4 regions of the uncultured Rummeliibacillus sp. genome follow, and region 2 is predicted to be linked to each of the others. Evidence: riboswitches for the same ligand, from Rfam matches in the RefSeq annotation. Region 2 holds a riboswitch; each other region holds the start of a gene.
What was found. Region 2 has a riboswitch for S-adenosylmethionine ahead of Q0977_RS05550 (O-acetylhomoserine aminocarboxypropyltransferase/cysteine synthase family protein). Riboswitches for the same ligand answer to the same signal wherever they lie in the genome.

Region 1 (3,619 bases), on a different contig from region 2:
AGTATTATCAAAGGGTTTGGCGCAAACCGTGAGCAATTCCAAAAGTCATCAGACAAAAAGTTTATCTCTTTTAAAAATGGACTTTCACAATTGATTGATCGCTTAGAAGAAACGTTAACAGATGTAGAAATTATAAAAGGTCTAGCAACGACGAATATTACAAAAAGTGATGACCGATATATATGTTCGTTTGATAAACATGAAAATATTATCGCCGACTATATTGTATTAGCAACCCCACATGCAGTAACGAGTAAGATATTAAAAGACAAAAGAATTGATGAAGAACTAAATACCATTCATAATGCTTCTATTATTACCATTTATGTAGGATTTAATATTCCTGATGAAAAGCTACCAGCTGATGGTACGGGCTATATAGTATCAAAAAATAGTGATGTAAAATGCAATGCTTGTACTTGGACAAGTCGCAAGTGGAACCATACATCTAAATCGGGTAATTTACTTGTCCGTCTATTTTATAAAAGCTCAAATCCTATATTCAATAAGCTCAAACATTTAAACGAAGAAGAGTTAACTGCAATAGCATTGGAAGATATTAAGAAATCATTAAAATTAGATAGCGAACCAGCTGTTGTAAATGTGACAAAATGGAATGATTTAATGCCTGTCTATGGTATGGGACATGCAGAAACGGTAAAATCATTGACTACCCAATTAGAAGAAAAATATCCACATGTTATTTTAGCAGGATGCTCATATTATGGAGTAGGCATTGGAAATTGCATTAAAAACGGACAAGACACAGCAGAAAAAATTATCCAATCAATTTAATAATTCTAAGTTTCTATGACCAAGAGCTAATCTCTCTCTTGGTCTTTTTTTATTGTAATATTGGAACTCACTATGTAACATGGAAAGATAAGAAAAAAGAAAGAGGTTTATAAAATGATGAGAAAGTTGAGTTTAGTGCTCGGTATTTTATTACTCTTTACGGGATTAGTATTGACCTTTCAAAAACCAATAATGGTATTGTTGGTAGATAACATGTCTAAGGAAACAATCCAAAAGACCAATATTGAAAAAGCAAAGACAACACCACAGGCAACTTTCGATTTTGCAAAGGTGGAAAATATTCGTTTACAAGATGTACTTGATGCCCAAACGAAAAAGAAAGATGTACATGCAATTGGAGCAATTAGTGTACCGGATGTTCATATGCAATTACCAATCGTCTATGGAATTTCAAATATTAATTTAACGGTTGGTGCAGGAACGATGAAACAAGATCAAGTTATGGGACAAGGAAATTACTCTTTAGCTGGGCATAATATGAATAATGGTAAAACCTTATTTAGCCCATTAACAAAAGCACAAGAAGGTATGAAAGTTTATATTACAGATTTCAGAAATATATACGAATATCAAATTTCTGATATGTTTATCGTCAAGCCAACACAAGTAGAAGTGATTCAAGATCAAGGAGATGAAAAGCTAATCACACTTGTCACCTGTAACTATAATGGTGAAAAACGTATGATTATTCGCGGAAAACTCATTAAGAAAGAAACATATACTGATGATACGAGCTATTTTAAGTTAAAATAAATTTTTATAGCTTACTAAAAGTCTTTCCTTTTACAACCGTAAAATGAGTTGCAATTATAAAAAATACAAATGTAACTCATTTTTTCATATGTCCTTGACGAAAAGTATATTAAGGAGTATGATTCTTTTAATTATTCTAAAAATTAAATATTATTTCTTATCAAGAGAAGCTGAGGGACTGGCCCTATGAAGCTTCAGCAACCAGCCAATTGGTCAGGTGCTAATTCCAGTGGAGTAATCCTGTAGATAAGAAGGAGCAATCAATATGCATTCTAAAACCTTCTTATTTTTTGTTAAGAAGGTTTTTTATTTTAAATTTGATGAAATTCCCACATCGATTTTTCTCACAAGCTCAATGTGGAAAATAATACCGAGTGGTAGGACTACGGTGGAAAAGAAAGGAAGGACAGTATGGGACTTTTAGAAAAACTTCAATCGCAAGTTTTAACTGCAGATGGTGCAATGGGAACATTATTATATTCGTATGGAATCGACTATTGTTATGAGGAATTAAATGTTAAAAAGCCAGAAGTTATTGAGAATATCCATCAACAATATATCGATGCAGGTGCAGACATTATTCAAACGAATACTTATACAGCAAACGCTATTAAATTAGAACGATATGGTCTTGAAAATTCTGTGAAAGCCATAAATGAGAGTGCCATTCAGATTGCAAAAAAAGTTGCTTCAAAAGGGGAACAGTTTGTTTTAGGGACAATCGGTGGTATTCGGGGTATTCGAAAAAGTGATGCGACTTTAGACGAAATCATTCGGTCGTTGGATGAACAGGCAGGAATTCTACTAGCTGGTAATCCGGATGGACTTTTGCTTGAAACTTATTATGATTTTGATGAATTAAAGGCAGCAGTAAAGCATTTGCGCAGAATCACTGATGTTCCAATAATTTCGCAAGTATCGATGCATGAACCAGGTATTTTGCAAAATGGTTTACGATTAAATGATGCTCTTCACCAATTAGAAGCAATCGGCGCTGATATCGTAGGCGTTAACTGTCGCTTAGGTCCACACCATACTATCCAAGCCTTTGAAGATGTAGAACTCCCATCAAAAGCCTTTCTTTCGGCTTATCCTAACGCAAGCCTTTTAGATGTTGAAGATGGCAAAATAGTTTATGAATCTGAGGCAGAATACTTTGGCAGATCCGCAGTATTGCTAAGAGATCAGGGAGTAAGGTTGATTGGTGGATGTTGCGGAACAACACCAAAACATATAGAAGCGGTCAAACACCGTTTGGCAGATCTACCACCAATTCAGCATAAAGTAGTTAAGCATAAAGAAGTCATATTGATTAAAGAAGCTACAAAAGAAAGTTATAAGCCACTTCATGAGAAGGCGAAAAAGGAACGTTCTATTATAGTGGAACTTGATACACCAAGGCATTTGGAAATCGAAAAGTTTATAGAAGGTTCCAAGGCTTTATATGAAGCTGGAGCTGATGCTGTGACCATGGCAGATAATTCACTTGCCTCACCGCGAATTAGTAATATGGCGATGGGATCAATATTAAAGCTAAATAATAATATTCGCCCTCTTGCCCATATAACCTGTCGTGATCGGAATTTAATCGGTTTGCAATCACATTTAATGGGGTTAAATGCGTTGGGCATTCATGATATTTTAGCGGTTACAGGCGACCCATCCAAAGTAGGGGATTTTCCAGGCGCAACAAGTGTATATGATGTCTCTAGTATTGAACTTCTCCAACTTATAAAAAAATTGAATGAAGGTATTTCATTTTCTGGAAAGCCACTCCGGAAAAAAGCGAATTTTTCAGTAGCTGCAGCATTCAATCCTAATGTACGTGTAGTAGAGCGTGCAGTTGGTCGGTTAGAGAAAAAAATCGAAGCGGGTGCAGATTATTTCATCACACAACCTGTCTATAGTAAAGAAAAAATTATTGAAGTGTATGAAGCAACAAAACATTTAGAAACGCCTATATTCATTGGTATCATGCCACTTACAAGTGTAAGAAATTCGGAATTTCTGCATCATGAAGTGCCGGGTATTAAGCTTTCTGAAGAAGTAT
Region 2 (3,619 bases):
GCAATAATTGTAACAGTTGTCGTATCAAATGGGTGTAGCTTTCCTTCAGTAGCCCAGAAGAATAATAAAATTAAAGAAATAATAATTAGACGAATTTCAGCGGATTTGACAGGTCCTAGTTCTTTTAACTGGGATTCAATCAATTCTTTGCCGCCTTCAATTTTTTGAGTTTCAGGTTTAATCAGATTAATCATTACAAAGAATAGCACGATGGACATAATAATTGAGAATGGTGCTGCGTATATAAACCATTGGCTCCAGGAAATATCCGTATTAAATTCTTTATTGATAAAACTCAATGCGACCATATTTTGCGCAGCAGCTGTCTTAATGCCAACATTCCAAATAGATACAGCTTGTACAGAAGTTATGACTAATAATGCAGCTAGTTTACTATCTTTTGGTAGGCCGAATGCAGCGACCATACCTAGTAAGATGGGCACAACTGCTCCTGCCCGAGCTGTGGCACTTGGTACGAAAAATGCTAATATAATCGAAACGATGATTGCTCCAAATACGATATTTTTAGTTTTTGTACCGACCAGGGATAAAATCCATAAGGCAAGTCGCTTATGTAAATTTGTTGCTTGCATGGCAGCAGCTAAGAAAAGAGCAGCAGCCACTAATGCGACGGCAGAATTGCTAAAACCACCTAAAGCCATTTTCAAAGCATTAGCTGTACCATACTCTAGTGAAGGATCTTCAAGAGTGGGTGCTAATCCGATTGATATTCCAGTAATTGCTATAATCATGGCTGCACTTACTGGATAAGAAACAGCTTCTGTAACCCATAAAATAACGGCAAATCCAAGAATTGCTAAACTCCTTTGACCAGCTACGGGTAAATTTCCGCTGTTTGGCCAAAATGTCATGATTATTAATACAGCAAAAGCAAGTCCTATCCATAGAGGTTTTAAATTCTTTTTCTTTTTAACTTCCTCCATAATTATCATTCCTTTCCTTTATCTCCATTATAAGGCTGTGCTTATTGATATAATGTGCATATATATGTCGAAAAAAGGAAAATTTATGAAATACTTTATTTGTAAAGTACACGTTTATCTTATGAAGTAAGATTAAAAAGATAGGAAAATATTGTACTAGTGATTCTTACAAAAAATATAATACAAGAAATAAATCCCTTTCAAAATGATTAATTATTCAGAAAGTTGTTGACTTTTATTCTATTTATCTTCTATACTTACCTCAACAAGATGGAATAAAAAAATAACCTTTATCAAGAGCGGCGGAGGGATAGGCCCTGCGATGCCCAGCAACCAGTAAGTTTATGAATACTTGCTACGGTGCTAATTCCTACAGATTCTAAGCGAGTCTGAAAGATAAGGGGAGGAAATGCTAATCAACCCTCTTCTTACGTGAAGAAGGGTTTTTATTTTTTATAAGCATTGGAATAATGACTTTATAAAAACCCTTTAACACACCTCCGTTTTCCATCTAAAAAATTTTTAGGAGGAATTTAAAATGACAGAATTACGTAAAGAGACTTTAGCAGTTCATGGTGGTCAAACACCAGATCCAACAACAGGAGCTATTGCAGTACCTGTATACCGAACAACTGCATATAAATTCAAAGATTCTGAACATGCACGTAAATTATTTGCATTAGAAGAACCAGGCAATATCTATTCTCGTATTATGAACCCTACTGTAGATGTATTTGAAAAACGAATTGCATTACTTGAGGGAGGTACAGCAGCAGTTGCTTTATCTTCAGGGATGGCAGCTATCGCATTTTCAATATTGAACATCGCACGTGCAGGTGATCATATTGTATCCGCATCTAGTATTTATGGAGGAACTTATAATCTATTTGCGAACACGTTACCTCGTTATGGTATTACAACAACATTTGTCAACGAAAAAAATAATGATGAGTTTGAAGCAGCTATTCAAGATAATACAAAAGCTATCTATGCTGAAACCATTGGAAACCCAAGTCTTTCAATCGTAGATATTGAAGCATTAGCAAAAATTGCACACAAACATGAAATTCCATTAATCATTGATAATACATTTGCTTCACCTGTAGGTTGCAATCCAATTGAATTTGGTGCAGATGTTGTTGTTCACTCTGCAACAAAATGGATAGGCGGTCATGGTACAACTATTGCTGGGGTAGTAGTAGATGCCGGTAAATTTGATTGGACACGTGGTAAATTCCCTGATTATACAGAGCCAGATGAATCTTATCATGGTTTACGTTACGGTGTTGATACAGCAAATGCAGCATTTGCAACTCGTTTACGCGTTCAATTATTACGAGATTTTGGACCAACACTTAGCCCTGACGCTGCGTTTAATTTACTCCAAGGATTAGAAACTTTACATTTAAGAGTTCCATATCATAATGAAAATGCAAGAAAAGTGGCAGAATATCTTCGTCAAAATGACCAAGTAGAATGGGTGCATTACAATGGATTTGATGATAGCGAATTTGCTGCAAATGCTAAAAAATACTTGAAAAATGGTTTTGGATCTGTCCTTACTTTTGGTATTAAAGGTGGACGAAGTGCTGGTCGTCAGCTTATTGATAACATTGAATTATTCTGCCACGTGGCGAATGTTGGGGATGCTCGTTCTCTAATCATTCATCCTGCTTCTACAACACACCAACAATTAAGTCCAGAAGAATTGAAAAAATCTGGTGTTCCGGAAGAATTAGTTCGTCTGTCAATTGGTTTAGAAGCTGCGGAAGATATAATAGAAGCACTAGAGGCCGCATTTGCGAAAGTCGGTAAACCTGAAGAGGCAAAATAAAACTGGATTCGGGAAGCAAAAGTTTAAAGAGTGATGCGTTAAACACGTTCACTCTTTTTCTCTTATATAAATTGGCTTTTTAAAAATAATCTAAAAATTCGATAAAATCAATGATGTAAGCGGTTTTCATGACCTCTCAGAAAAAACAATTGTCCTTCTCAGAAAGATTTTTCTTGTAATCTGTCCGTATGTGAGCTAAAATCAACTTTAAGTTCAGTATTTAAAGATTTCTTTACATGTATAGGTCACATGTTAATGATAGATAAATCACAAATTGAATGCGTATGAAGTGAACATATGTATTTCACAATATAAAGAAGAGAAATTTGGAGGCGAATGATATGACAACAGTGAAGGTAGCGATTCTTGGTTTCGGTACAGTTGGTCAAGGTATTTTTCGTATAGTAAATGAAAAACGAAAGCAATTCAAAGATACTTTAGGAGTAGATATTGAGATTGTTAAAATTCTTGTAAGTAATGTGAATAAGCCGCGTTCACATGCTCCAAAAGAATTATTAACAGATAAATTTGAGGATATCTTAGCAATTCCAGATTTAGAAGTGGTTTTTGAGGCAATTGTTGGAGAAGAGCCAGCTTATAGATATTTATCAAAGGCGATTGAAAAAGGATGCAATATTATTACTGCGAACAAAGTAATGTTTTCTAAATACGGTTTAGCTTTACAAGAGAAAGCGAAAAAATACGGCGTTCAAGTTGGTTATGAAGCGACTGTAGCTGGTGGAGTACCAGTTATTAAGACAATGCAAAATATCCTTCGGGTGAACGAAGTAAGTCATATTCAAGGGATTTTAAACGGCACTTCAAACTATATCCTTACTCA
Region 3 (3,619 bases), on a different contig from region 2:
AAGGTTTAAGCTATGAATCTCAAGAAGCACCAGCAGTTACAGATACGTTATTAGGGATTATACCGACTAATCCTGTAGCAGCATTTGTAGAAGCAAACATGTTGCAAATTATTTTCTTCTCGGTATTCATAGGGATAGCTTTAGCATTTTTGGGAGACCGAGTAAAGTCTGCTTTAAAGGTAGTTGATGAGGCTAATGAAATTATGCTGTATTTAGTATCATTAGTTATGAAATTTGCACCATATGGTACATTTGGTTTGATCGCTTCTGCGATTGGTAAACAAGGATTTGATGCGATTAAAGCAATGGGACTTTATATGATTGTCGTTTTAGTCGCATTAATCGTTCACTTTGTTTTGGTTTACGGTGGTGCGCTTAAATTTTTGGCGAAAAAGAATCCAATTCAATTTGTGAAGGATTTCTTCCCGGCCATGACGGTTGCGTTTAGTACTTCAAGTAGTGGTGCAACATTGCCGATTTCTATGAAATTAGCTCAAACTAAACTAGGTGTCCCTAAATCTATAAGTAGTTTCGTTCAGCCGCTAGGTGCGACAGTAAATATGGATGGAACAGCCATTATGCAGGGGGTTGCAACTGTATTTATAGCACAAGTATATGGAGTCAATCTTACTATCACAGAATTAGCGATTGTTGTCATCATCGCAGTTCTTGCAAGTATTGGTACAGCAGCAGTGCCTGGAGCTGGTCTGATCATGTTAGCAATGGTATTAAATGCTGTGTCATTACCAGTAGAAGGAATTGCTTTAATAATCGGTATTGACCGAATACTTGATATGGCTCGTACGGCAGTAAATGTGTCAGGAGATGCTGTATGTGCAATGTACGTTTCGCAAACTGAAAAAGGTAGCGAAGAACAATATACAGAAAATGAAAAATCACTACCTCAAGCACAATAAGGCGGGGTAGCGAAAAATTTCAGATTAATGAAGAACAACTAAGTCCTTAATCTCTTCATAGGTTAAGGACTTTTTCTTTGGTTTCTTTACTTTATTAGCCAATCCACGCAAAACGATGGGGAATCCACGTATTTTGGGATCCAATCCACGCAGATCAGGGTTTAATCCACGCAATCGAGCATCCAATCCACGCAATTCAAAATTGAATCCACGTTCCGGACAATTTAGGTCATCCGTAAGTGCATCAAAGAAAAGAAGGAGATACTCCTATTAAGCGCGACAGATATTTCATTAGATTCAAAAAAACTATCCGCGATAAGTAGTCTTGAACTATCAAGAATGATTAGAAATCCAATCCACGCAATCGAGCATCCAATCCACGCAAATCAGGGTTTAATCCACGCATTTAGGAATCCAATCCACGCAATCGGGAGTTCAATCCACGCAAATAGAAATTGAATCCACGTTCCGGACAATTTAAGTCCTCCGCGAATGAATCAATCCAGAATGAAACAAGGGAACACTCCAAGCTTAGCGGGTGTTCCTTTGTTTACGTTACAGATTATTTTGATGTACAAATCACTGTACGGTGCCCGTGAGGAAATACATGTTTCATATAATTTCCTGAGGTTACTGGAATCTTGAGACCTTTTTGTTCTAAAATCATCCAAATTGTTCGGTCTAATGCAAAGATTTCTTCCTTCATCAATCGGTTTATCTGACTTTTTTTGAAAGCCAATTGATATGTCTTTCTTTGGAACTTAACTGTCATGTAGTAATGGGGCAATGTTTTGACTACTACTTCACATACATCTCCATTTTCGGATAACTCTTGTTGAACACAATTTCCAAGATGTTTGAAAAAATCCTTTGCTGATAGATGTTGAATCATTTGTGTTCGAATAAGACTACTGCTGTTCATTTTAGATTCTCTCCTTTTTTATGAGCCAAAATGGTCTCTATTTCAATAAGGTATGAAGAGAAAAAAATAAACCCCTCTACTGCAGTTGTGAATGCAATAGAGGGGTTCGCTAAATCCCGTTCGTTATCATTCAAAGCACTGCTTTGCTGGATGAAGCACCTTACCGCTTGGCAGGTTGCTGTGAAGTCAATGAGCCAGGACTCTCGTTCACTCTCGATAACCTTATTAAATTAAATGTATTATAGCATAATATATCTTTAGATACAAGATTGAAAGTTAAAATATGTATAATTATAGGGCTAAGTAATGGGGTGAGTTGATAAAATTTCCATAATATAATCTTTTAAATGATGAAGAATCGCTCTCCATTATGACCGTCATTAATTAAAATTTTGGGCCTTTTCTTGTTTGATAGTTTCTCATATTTCTTCCTTTCATTACAATAAAATTTTTGTCCGATTTTCTTTCCTACTTTCTATGTAATTAGTAAATAGAAAGAAAGTAGGTAGATGTAAGTGGCGTGTTTTGACTACTTAGCACCTTATGTCATATTTGAAAGCGTACAGGAAATGGACGAACATGTTGAGGGGCATATTCGAAAAAATTTTTATGAATTAACCGAATCTGAAAAAGCTGTCTTATATAAAGTCGCATCGCATGCACTAGATTACCCAGGGGTATGTCATCTAAAAGCAAAAACAATCGCAGAATCTTTAGGAATATCTATAAGAACCGTTTTTCGAAGTTTAAAACATCTTGAAGAACTTCGGATTATTCAACGTATACATACAAAAAAGATGAATGGCATTAAAGGTGCCAACATCATTTTAATTTTAGCTTCACATGACACATCGAGCGTGTCACATCAAGAAAACGCCGAAAATGCATGTGAGCGTAAGGGTGAAGCAACTAATTTTCAAAAGGAACCATCTAATTCTCTTAATCAAAAACAAATATATGTAAAACATACCTATCCGATGCTAAATTCATCATTAAGAAATCGTATCTTCCATCATCTAGCTGCAACTACTGGTGAAACAAAGGAGACAAAGAGATTCCTAGACGTAATCCAAAAACAACTCAAGCCTTTACTAAAGTGGGAAGTATGGCAATCTCAAAAAATGAAGCTTGAAGAGATCGGATTCACACTTTTTAAAGAAGTTGTTCAAAAAAGTAAGAAATGTAATATCAAAAACCCTTTTGGTTATTTGTATTGCAGATTAAGTAAAAAATTGGATGAAGTAATGATGGAAATGATAGAAACATATGCAGCCGAAGCAAGGGATGGCGATTGTAGTGTAGTAAACGAATGAAGATGAAGCATTGGATTTATTTTTATCATATGTATTTATTTGGCATAAAAGATAGTGATGATTAGGTTATCAAATAGGGGATGATTTGATGAAAAACTATTTTATATTAGTATTTATTGTTGCATTAGTACTTGGGGCGATTACTTATTGGAATTTCTACGAAAATAAAATTGACGGAAGTTCGGAAAATAGCGTATGGAAAGCCGAATATGTAGAAGAAAAGATTGGTGGAAGTTCTATAGGATGGATAGCAAATGTCGATCAAAAAAATGATGAAAAATTGACAGTGAAGAAGCTTGAACTTATAAAAAACGGAAAAGTAATGGCTGAGCAAACAGAGTTCAAAGAGTTTAAAGATATTAATGGAAAAAACTACACACTCCATCCTTTTTCGTATCCCGAATTGTATGGAGGAGACGCACCAGAAAAAGAAGATTCCTATCATGTACGGATTATATGGGAAGATC
Region 4 (3,619 bases), on a different contig from region 2:
TCATTTACTACTTTCGATTGTAATGTTGGGATTATATTAACTGATAGACCATAATCGGTAACTTCCTCCCCAATTATATCTCCAATAGCAGCACTAGAAATTCCAGTAACAGCAAATATTTCACCAGCTTTTACTTCTTTTACAACTTCATATTGGTTGCCATTATATAATCGAATTTCTGTTACTTTTTCTGTATTCTCTCCAAACTTCAGTTCATCACGCACTTTTAATGTACCTGTTAACGCCTTCATAAATGTAATTCGTTGCCTATTATTATCATGTCTAATTTTAAATATTCTTGAAGTAAAAGGGCGCTCTATATTATATGTTGTTTCCGTTAAAATAGAAATTTGATCTAAAAATTCTACTATACCGATATCTTTTAAGGCGGAACCATATGCACAAGGAAATACTTCTCTATTTTGTATCAAGCGTCGAAATGTTGATAAAAAAAGTTGCATATCAATATTTTGTTCCAAATATTTTTCTAATAATTCATCATCATGTTCAGCGATAAATTCAATAACTGATTCTGATAGAGTTTGATTTGTTAAGCAGTTAGTAATTGGAAGAATATTTTGATCTAATTCTTGTTGCAATTCTTTAAGTACTTTAGGAACATTTGCAGCTTCTTGATCAATTTTATTGATAAATAGAAAAGTAGGAATTTCGTGTTTTTTGAGGAGTTGCCAAATTGTTTCTGTATGGCCTTCTACTCCATCAACAGCGCTTACTATGACTATTGCATAATCCATTACTTTTATAGCCCTTTCCATTTCAGGAGAAAAGTCTATATGTCCAGGCGTATCGATAATTGTATAAGTATCTCCATTTTTTATAAATCTACCTTGTTCCGCAAAAACAGTTATTCCTCTTTCCTTTTCTATCGCATTGTAATCCAAAAAAGCGTCTTTATGATCTACGCGGCCTCTAGTTTTTATACTATTTGTATGAAATAACAACTGTTCGGAAAATGTCGTTTTACCAGCATCGACATGTGCTAAAACCCCGATTGTTTTAAACATTGTACTTCCTCATTTCTAATATTTCATTAACATTAGTATATCAAATCCTTTCTCTCATAAAAAATACCGTTGCAAGCATTCGTTTGCTTACAACGGTCTGTTCACTCCCATTCATATGGTGTTTCTTGGTATACATAATAGTTTAACCAATTTGAAAATAGTAGATGTGTATGTGAACGCCAAACATTCAAAGGCCTCTTCGTTGGATCGTCATTTGGAAAATAATGTTTAGGTATAGGGATGTCTAAACCTTTTGCGACATCTCTTTCATACTCATCTTTCAATGTACAAGCATCATATTCTAAATGGCCAGTTACCATTATTAATCTTTCATCTTTTGAAATAGCTATAAAAAGGCCAGCTTCATCAGAAGAGGATAACACTGATAATTCAGGATGCGCTTCGACTTCTTCTAATGAAACCGAAGTATTACGTGAATGTGGTGCAGTGAACACGTCATTAAACCCTCTTAATAATTTTACAGTTGAATCTTTTACTGTATGGTTAAAAACTCCTGAACACTTTTCAGGTAACGGGAATTTTCCAATTCCAAAATGATGATAAAGGGCTGCTTGTGCTCCCCAACAAATATGTAAAACAGATGTTACATTTGTTTTTGACCAATCCATTATTTGCTTTATTTCTTCCCAAAAATCAACATCTTCAAATTCCATAAGCTCAATTGGGGCACCAGTAATGATCAGTCCATCAAAACGACGATGTTTAACCTCTTCATAAGTAGTATAGAAAGTTTCTAAATGAGATTTACTTACATTTTTTGATTCATGTGTTGCAGTATTTAGAAATGTTACGTTTGTTTGTAAAGGTGTATTACCTAAAAGTCTAAGAAGTTGTAATTCTGTTTTTTCTTTTTGTGGCATCAAATTTAATATAGCTATATTTAAAGGACGAATATTTTGACTTCTAGATCGATCTTCATCCATTACGAATATTTTTTCTTTTTTTAACAGTTCTGTAGCAGGTAAATCTTTAGGAATATTAATTGGCATTTGTAACTCTCCTTTTTGAATATCTTTAATCACTTTCGATTGAGAAGATTATTCATAATTTGACAATTGAAATCACTAACTTAAATTCCTACAATTACTTCTCTCAACCTAACACTAGTTTGTTAGGTTATATAGGTGGAATTGATGTAGGAACTAGCTTAATGTAATTGAGTGATAAAAAATAAAACCCCTTTTCTATGATAAGAAAAGAGGTTTAAATTCCGCTCAGTTTTCTTATCTTCCAAGACAGTTGTCTTGTAGGACTTAGCACCTTTCTGCAGAGCAGAGGTTGCTGAAGCTTCATAGGGCCATTTCCCTCAGCTTCTCTTGATAAGATCTATACAATTAATGTAATCCTAACATGGAAATGCTGATATTGCAAACTTTTCAGAAAATACAAGAAAAACAGAAACTTAAGCAACTTTAAAGAAAAAGAACCACTTATTCCTAGCTTATTATAATTATGGAGAATTTAGTATGAAAATTGAAAAAAAGCCACATGAATGTAGGTTACAATCAGTATCCATTTTTAAACTAAGGAGGATTTTGAAATAGACTCTTTATACATATTTAGATTAAATCTATTATATTACCTACTAAGTTTGACTATTCTTCCTGGATATGTTTTTGTATGCGGATTATGTTTTTTAATTTTTCTAATTTTTACTGTTATATAATAGATAACTATGATAAAATAATTGTTAAATTTAAGTTTTAACTAAGGAGTGCTTACTAGTGAAAATCGAAAGATCAAAAAAAATGGCTATGTTTCCAAAAGCAATATTCGGAGATTTAAAAGCGGCCGCCAATCGTAAAGCAGCTTCTGGTACTAAGTTAATCGATTTAAGTCTCGGTAGCCCAGACCTCCCCCCCGATGAAAAAGTACGTATGGAACTTTCTAATCAAGCAGCATTAGCAAGTTCTTACGGTTATACTTTGGGCGGAACGAAAAAATTCTACCAAGCTGTTGCAAATTATTATAAACGTCGTAGTAATGTAGATTTAGATCCCGAATCAGAAATTATTCAAACTATGGGTTCTCAAGAAGGTTTAGTTCATGTACCAATGGCCTTTTGTAACCCGGGAGATTATGTTTTAACAACAAATCCCGCCTATGTAGCCTATGATGCCGGTATTCACCTAGCAGAAGCAATTCCTTATTATATGCCTTTGTTAGAAGAAAATTCTTTTTTACCAGACTTTGATGCGATTCCAGTTGAAATTGCTGAAAAAGCAAAAATGATGATTTTAAATTTACCTGGTAACCCTGTACCTGCAATGCCATCTGAAGTATTTTTCGCTAAAGTTGTAGCATTTGCAAGAAAATACAATATAATAGTACTTCACGACGCTGCATACTCAGAATTCTATTTTGATGGTGGCAAGCCTATGAGTTTCTTATCTACACCTGGCGCAAAAGAAGTTGGCATGGAAATCAATTCTCTTTCTAAAAGTTTTAGTTTAGCAGGAGCACGTATTGCTTATATTGCTGGTAATGCTGAAATGATTTCGATTATACAAGAACTAAAATCGAACCTTGACTATGGTACTTACCAACCGATTCAAGATGCTGCATGTGTAGCT

Region 1: another riboswitch for S-adenosylmethionine. It lies ahead of Q0977_RS12840 (bifunctional homocysteine S-methyltransferase/methylenetetrahydrofolate reductase); the one in region 2 lies ahead of Q0977_RS05550 (O-acetylhomoserine aminocarboxypropyltransferase/cysteine synthase family protein).
Region 3: another riboswitch for S-adenosylmethionine. It lies ahead of Q0977_RS15685 (hypothetical protein); the one in region 2 lies ahead of Q0977_RS05550 (O-acetylhomoserine aminocarboxypropyltransferase/cysteine synthase family protein).
Region 4: another riboswitch for S-adenosylmethionine. It lies ahead of metA (homoserine O-succinyltransferase); the one in region 2 lies ahead of Q0977_RS05550 (O-acetylhomoserine aminocarboxypropyltransferase/cysteine synthase family protein).

The regions. Positions count from the first base shown of each region.
Region 1 is NZ_CAKQBI010000021.1:26,703-30,321, forward strand. Features, by position in the region: gene Q0977_RS12830 (protoporphyrinogen oxidase) at 1-795, shown strand, start outside; gene Q0977_RS12835 (class A sortase) at 910-1,569, shown strand; SAM riboswitch class I at 1,724-1,822, shown strand; gene Q0977_RS12840 (bifunctional homocysteine S-methyltransferase/methylenetetrahydrofolate reductase) at 1,981-3,619, shown strand, end outside.
Region 2 is NZ_CAKQBI010000006.1:28,957-32,575, forward strand. Features, by position in the region: gene Q0977_RS05545 (DASS family sodium-coupled anion symporter) at 1-944, opposite strand, end outside; SAM riboswitch class I at 1,232-1,347, shown strand; gene Q0977_RS05550 (O-acetylhomoserine aminocarboxypropyltransferase/cysteine synthase family protein) at 1,483-2,778, shown strand; gene Q0977_RS05555 (homoserine dehydrogenase) at 3,120-3,619, shown strand, end outside.
Region 3 is NZ_CAKQBI010000034.1:16,946-20,564, forward strand. Features, by position in the region: gene Q0977_RS15675 (dicarboxylate/amino acid:cation symporter) at 1-917, shown strand, start outside; gene Q0977_RS15680 (hypothetical protein) at 942-1,112, opposite strand; gene Q0977_RS15685 (hypothetical protein) at 1,480-1,839, opposite strand; SAM riboswitch class I at 1,960-2,062, opposite strand; gene Q0977_RS15690 (helix-turn-helix domain-containing protein) at 2,355-3,152, shown strand; gene Q0977_RS15695 (hypothetical protein) at 3,241-3,619, shown strand, end outside.
Region 4 is NZ_CAKQBI010000016.1:10,267-13,885, forward strand. Features, by position in the region: gene Q0977_RS11325 (translation factor GTPase family protein) at 1-1,025, opposite strand, end outside; gene metA (homoserine O-succinyltransferase) at 1,127-2,035, opposite strand; SAM riboswitch class I at 2,267-2,372, opposite strand; gene Q0977_RS11335 (aminotransferase class I/II-fold pyridoxal phosphate-dependent enzyme) at 2,771-3,619, shown strand, end outside.